3 regions of the Sporolactobacillus caesalpiniae genome follow, and region 1 is predicted to be linked to each of the others. Evidence: predicted binding sites of a transcription regulator. Region 1 holds the regulator's gene; each other region holds the start of a gene.
The links. Region 1 encodes LexA, which represses DNA repair genes until DNA is damaged. Its sites were predicted from a motif close to CGAACATATGTTCG; they were not measured.
Positions count from the first base shown of each region.

Region 2: recN (DNA repair protein RecN) is a predicted target of LexA. The motif match lies at 932-945, and genes of this name have one in related genera.
Region 3: ABWW58_RS05070 (RpnC/YadD family protein) is a predicted target of LexA. The motif match lies at 1,494-1,507, and genes of this name have one in related genera.

Region 1 is NZ_JBEVCB010000006.1:54,340-56,548, reverse strand. It holds gene yneA (cell division suppressor protein YneA) at 15-308, opposite strand; gene lexA (transcriptional repressor LexA) at 469-1,083, shown strand; gene ABWW58_RS12635 (phasin family protein) at 1,906-2,209, shown strand, end outside.
Region 2 is NZ_JBEVCB010000001.1:681,769-683,977, reverse strand. It holds gene recN (DNA repair protein RecN) at 1-910, opposite strand, end outside; gene ABWW58_RS03420 (TlyA family RNA methyltransferase) at 1,028-1,858, opposite strand; gene dxs (1-deoxy-D-xylulose-5-phosphate synthase) at 1,855-2,209, opposite strand, start outside.
Region 3 is NZ_JBEVCB010000002.1:340,560-342,768, forward strand. It holds gene abc-f (ribosomal protection-like ABC-F family protein) at 1-104, opposite strand, end outside; gene ABWW58_RS05065 (RAxF-45 family protein) at 229-363, opposite strand; gene ABWW58_RS05070 (RpnC/YadD family protein) at 513-1,421, opposite strand; gene ABWW58_RS05075 (YitT family protein) at 2,031-2,209, opposite strand, start outside.

The DNA of each region.
Region 1 (2,209 bases):
ATAAATTTAACAACTCACTTTTTCACCGGAATGATAAGCCTTTGATTTGGAATTATGTGATCACGGATTAATCCATTCTTACTCTTTGTCCAACTGACGAATGCCTGTTTTGAGAGCCCTGGATTCTCATTTTGGTATTTTGTGGCAATAGACCAAAGCGAATCCCCCGCTTTAACCGTAATTTTTTCATAGTTATTTTGATCAGCAGCAACTGTATTTGTTAATGTCAAAAATAAAACAACTGTCATAATACAAAACAAGATAAGAAACGAAAGACCTTTTGTTTTTTTATTCGGAACTAAATTCATTTAAAATTTCCCCCTCTAAGGAATGTGTGTTCTCGAGAACTTTTGTTCGTTGTAACTATCTTAATGCGAACGTGCATTTGTGTCAATGGTTTTAGAACAAATGTTTGCTTCTGTTTTTTTTGAATGGTATACTATTGACAAGATAAGGAAAAGGAGAAGCATTATGAAAATCTCAAATCGGCAGCAGTCTATATTAGATTTTATAAAACATGAAGTTGCGAGCAAAGGCTATCCACCATCGGTACGTGAAATTTGCGACGCCGTCGGACTCGCATCGAGCTCAACGGTGCATGGTCATCTTGCACGCCTAGAAAAAAAAGGATATATCCGGCGTGATCCCACGAAACCAAGAGCTATTGAAGTGTTGGACCATGACAATGATGTATTTACGGAAAAGACAGTAAATATTCCTGTTATTGGAAAAGTAACCGCCGGGCTCCCAATCAGCGCCATTGAAAATATTGAAGAATATTTTCCCATTCCAAGTTCAATGGTTGAGGATGCTGACGCATTTATTCTTAACGTATCCGGCGAAAGCATGATCAACGCAGGCATTCTTGATGGAGACAAGGTAATCGTCCGACAGCAGCATACAGCTGAAAATGGTGAAATTGTTGTTGCGATGACCGATGAGGACGAAGCAACTGTTAAGCGTTTCTTTAAGGAAAAAGACCATGTAAGACTTCAGCCGGAAAACTCACTGATGGATCCAATATTACTTGATAATTGTGTTATTCTTGGGAAAGTCGTTGGTGTCTTCCGGTCAATCAAATAACCTGATACACAGATTCAAAGAACAATGTATGCAAAAGCCTCGGAGAAACTAGTGATCTTCCGAGGTTTTTCTATAAGCAAGAAAGGATGATTTTGGTCCGGATACTAAGATAAGTGGCATTTTAAAGATATGAAAGGTGAGATGCCTGCAGGAGCGTCTCTGTTGATTGCGAGGCAGGGAGCTCCCCGCAGATAATGGTCTGTTCGAGGAGGCTTCCAGATCGCCCCAAGCGAACAATCGGAGCGTACACAAAAATCAGTATGGTTTAAGGCCAAGCACAGCTTGGTTTTTCCTAACAGGTAAAGAAAGTTTATCGTTTTGCCTTGCCGGTACGACGATATGGTCATAAGATTCGGATGGACGATTAGGTAAGCCGCCCAATCTAAGAAATAAACGGAAAAATTCCGCTTATTTAGAAAATGAATGAAAAAATAGCTTAAATAGACGGAAAAATTCCGCTTATCGCATCGAAAAACGTGAAAATAGAGGGCTTTTCCGTGCATAAGCGGAAAAATTACCCTTATTTACCTGTAAAACAAGCACCATGATGCAAATAGCCGGAAAATCTCCGCTTATTTTATTCCGGCCACGTTACTTAATTAAGGATCAAAATGATTCATGAACTAGAACTGTTTGTTCAAGACAAGCTTGATGATTCAAAACCGCATTTAGCGAAAGTCACTGCATCCTGCGGAAGTAAGGACCGGGCTGTGCCCGGTTTTTCCCAACTCTCCAACTGAATTACAAAAAATACTCACCCGACTTCGTATACATGACCTACAAAGTCGGTTAAAATGAAGGAAAGTGCGAGGAGGAAGAACAATGAGTGATTTTCTAAAAAAAGGGTTTCTTATTGGACTTGGCGCAACACTTGCCAGCAAGGAAAAGGCTGAAAACTTTCTCGATGATCTTTCAAAAAGCGGCGGTGCAGCTGCTGAGGAAGCAAAAGCACTCTTAACAACGTTAAATGACAAAGGAAAAGACAGTACGGACAAATGGCGTAATGGTTTGCGACAGGAGGTTATTGATGCAATTAAGGATCTCGGATTTGTAAGCCAGGATGAATACACACAAGTGCAGGAAAAGCTTGCTGTTTTAGAAAGCGAACTGTCTGAGTTAAAGAAAA
Region 2 (2,209 bases), on a different contig from region 1:
TCTCGATCTCATTCAGTCGTTCAGGATTATATTCCATTTGTTCCAAATATGATCGAATTGCAGATGTTTGTTCCTCTAGAAGATAGTAACAGTTTGAAACCGACTCTGAGAAACGGGCTAGTTCCGGATCCAAATCCCGAATTGCATCAAGACTTCCAGATGCTTTTCGAAGCATATCCAGTCCGGTATTTTCTCCATCAAGCGCCTCATAGCTTGCCTTAAGCGATTGATATACCTTTTCAAAATTGAAAAGTTTTCTTTTTTCTTCAAGAATACGTTCTTCTTCGTCTGCTTTTAGTTGAGCCGCTTCAATTTCATCGATTTGATAGTGAAGCAAATCGATTCTCTGAGCAATTTTCTTCTCATCACCATTATATTTATTGCACTTGGCTGCCAGTTCATCCACCTGTTTATATTCTTCCAAGTAGCTGTGTTTTAATTTACTGATTGTCGTTCCGCCAAAGCGATCGACAAATTCAAGGTGATTGCTCGGTTCAAGAAGCCTTTGATGTTCATGCTGCCCGTGTATATCAACAAGAATAGTCCCAAATTTCTGAAGAACAGACAATGTCACAAGCTTTCCGTTTATGCGGCATACACTTTTGCCCGAGCTGGAAATTTCTCTTCTAAGTATGAGTTGCCCGTCGATTTGATCCATTCCCAATTGGTCAAGCAAACGTGACACACTTTGTGTATCTTCTATATCGAATAAAGCCTCAATTTCTGCTTTTGGCGTGCCATGACGAACATATTCAGCAGATCCACGACCGCCGGCGAGTAACGCGATCGCATCAATGATAATCGATTTTCCAGCGCCGGTTTCTCCTGTAAATACAGTCAGACCGTCTTCAAACGTTACAGTAAGTTTATCGATAATCGCAAAATTTATAATTTGAAGTTCCGCTAACACTAAGGATTCACCTCTCTAGTTCGAACATTCGTTCTCTACATCTATTCTCTACTGTTCACCCAAAACAGTCAAGAAGTTATTAAAAAAAATAAGGCACAAACCTGTTCATTCTCAGGTTTATGTCCTATTTTTTTTGTGATCGAAATTCTGATGTGCCTGACGAACGACTTCTTCCGGTGTAATCTGCAATAAATCCGATGCGTTCCCCTTTTCTGATCGAAAATGCGCGAGAAATTCAATATTGCCGTCACCGCCAGTAATCGGTGAATAGTTCAGATCAAGCAGCGTATATCCACATGTTCGTGCAAAATCAAGGATATTTTTAACAACTGAGAGATGTACGTTCGGATCATGAATAATGCCCTTCTTCCCGACTTCATCCCGGCCCGCCTCAAATTGTGGTTTTATCAGTGCAACTACTTCACCCTCATGCTTTAAAATATCTATGAGTGGCGGAAGGATTTTCTTTAACGAGATAAATGATACATCAATCGATGCGAATTCAGGCAAACCTTCTTTAAAATTGTCCGGCGTACAATAACGAAAATTTGTTTTTTCCATAACAATGACACGCGGATCGCTGCGAAGCTTCCAGGCTAATTGATTATAACCGACATCGAGCGCATACACTTTTCTCGCGCCATTTTGGAGTGCGCAATCAGTGAAACCGCCCGTTGAGGCACCAATATCAAGCATCAGTACATTAGTCAGGTCAAGTTGAAACACCTTGAGTGCCTTTTCCAGCTTCAAACCTCCACGACCCACATAGGGGAGAATGGTACCTTTAATATTAAATTCCAGTGTGCTGTCGACCTTGCTTCCCGGTTTATCAACACGTTGATCGCCGTGATAGACCATTCCCGCCATCACTGCTCTTTGCGCTTTTTCTCGAGAATCAAACAATCCCTTCTGTACAAGAAGGACGTCAACCCGTTGTCTCTCTTTCATGAAGTAATAACCTTCCTGACAACGTTCTTTTGACCCTGCTGCTTCAACATCCGTTTAACATGAGTTTCAATCTGTTTCGATGTCAGTCCTAGTTCATTCAGCAATTCATTTACACCACCATGTTCAACAAAACAATCATCTATTCCCATTCGTTCAATCATTAAATCATGGATCCCATGATCATGGTAATATTCCAACACAGCAGAACCGAAGCCGCCCGCGAGCATTCCTTCTTCAACAGTCAGTATGGGCGTGCCAAGCTCACCGAGATCTGCAAGCATCTGATGGTCCATCGGCTTGATAAATCGCGCATTAACCACACGCAGGTGAATGCCGTCTGTTTCAAGCTGC
Region 3 (2,209 bases), on a different contig from region 1:
ACAACCGCAACCTTCTCATTCTCAAGTACCGAAAAACTGACATCGTGAAGAATTTCATTTCCAGCTATATTTTTCCGTACATGATCCGCTTGGCATATCATCATTTTCGAGTCACTTCCTTATTTTTCTGTACACAAAAAATCCACAGGCGTCATTTACCCATGGATGATTTCGATCTTGATTCACTTAAAAATCAATTGAGTTCCGTTTAGTGGGTCATGCGTCCATTCACAAAGCTATGCTGTTTTCTAAAAAAGGGCAGACTGATCCCTTGAAGAAAAATGCAGCAAAAATCGCGCGAACGATATAGAGAAACGACTCTAACTGAGCGCGACACTTCGTGACTAATGACAATTGACCCACCTCCTTTTCCTGCTTTATGGCAAGTTTATCAGATCTATCAGTTAAGCGCAACAACCTAATCAATTCCTATTTCAATGCCGTCCGCCACTCCACGATCATAAGTGGAGTTCGGCCACTTGAGCACTTCTTCTCAGATTTCTTCGCTCATTTCAGTCATCATTTGCCTCCAATTTCATGATCTCCCCACCGCTCAATCCGGTCAGTTCACTGATTTCCTTATGGCTCATGCCTCTTTGCAGCAGCTTTCGGGCAACCTGCTTCTTGGCGTTTAATTCACCTTTTTCAATTCCTTTTTCAAAGCCTCTTTTAGTTCCTCTTTCAATACCGTCCTCCATTCCGCGGTCATAAAAAGAGTTTGGCCATTTGAGCACTTCTTCACGGATTTCGTCAGGGAGTTTTCTCGCTTTGTCCATCAATTGATCCACCTCTTCCTTGTTTAGTTGAAGATAGGTTTCAAAAAATCCATTAATCATGCTTTCACGTGCTTCTTCAAGATGCATGCCAATCATCTGCCTGATAAAAGCAAGCCGAACCTGCACACGTTCTCTTTTAGAGTAATTCATCCTGCTCATCAGAGCGGCAGCGGCCGGATTATTACTGCGCATAAATTTTTGCCAATTCATTTTGGCAAGCTCAAGCTTCAAAAAGTGGAATTCGCTGACAACCATAAAATGGGGCACTTTTACCACGAATTCATCCGGTTCATCTCTCCCTCCATCATAACTGAAAATGGCAATCGGCAAAACAGGTTTTCGAAATTTCAGATAGATCATGATGTAGTAGAGATACATCCGTTCGGAAAAATCATCCTGATAATAGTTTTGTGCTTCGATATGGACAATCAGAATCACATCTTTTTTGGATTTCAGCTTCGTTTCGGCTATGACATCCGCCCTTTTCTTGTCGCCCTCAATCATATCTGGGAACAGTTCCTCTGAAAGAAATGTTTTCTCGGACAGATCAAGCATGTGATAAATCTTTGGAAAAAAGGCTTCGAGAAACTCATCAAAAAATTCGTGGAGCAAGACTTTAAAGCGCCGATCATGGTCTGTAGGCATATGAAGCCTCCTTACGAGGTATGTTTTTAGTAGTGCAAGAGGAATTAGGCAAGCAGGAGTTAAAGTCAGACGGGAACAAACGATCGCATCCATAAAAAGTATAACCGAATCCAAGTCATAATGTCTAGGGAATTCACTAGAGAGTTTTTTCGATATTAGAAAACTTGGCTTCGCCAAGCCTCACTGACGAAGGCGAAGACTTAGTTGCACTTATACTATGATCCTTAAAATTATATACTTTCTTATAGTATAAGAAAAAACGGGCACAGCCCGATCCTAATTAAGTAACGAGTAAAATAAGCGGAGATTTTCCGGTTATATGTATCACGGCGCTTGTTTTGCAGGTAAATAAGGGAATTTTTTCCGCTTATTCAAAGCAAAGCCCTCCATTTTCACATTTTTCGATTCGATAAGCGGAATTTCTCCGTCTATTTAAGCAATTTTTTCATTAATTTTGTAATTAGGCGGAATTTTTCCGTTTATTTCTCAGATTGGGTACTTACCTGATCGCCCAACCGCATCTTATGACCTTATCGTCGTACCGGCGAGGCAAAACGCTATCTTTTTTAACTCTTATAAAAAAAGAAGCGGATTTCTCCGCCCCTTCATTCACGCATCCTTTTTACGCACAAACAACCCGAAAACATCCGTTGTCTCGACAATGTTGGTAAAGGCTCGCGGATCGACTTCCTTTATGATTTGCTTCAATCGATACAACTCATAACGCGTGATCACGATCATTAGCAAGTCCTTATCCTTATTCGTATAGCCGCCCTTCGCCGATATTT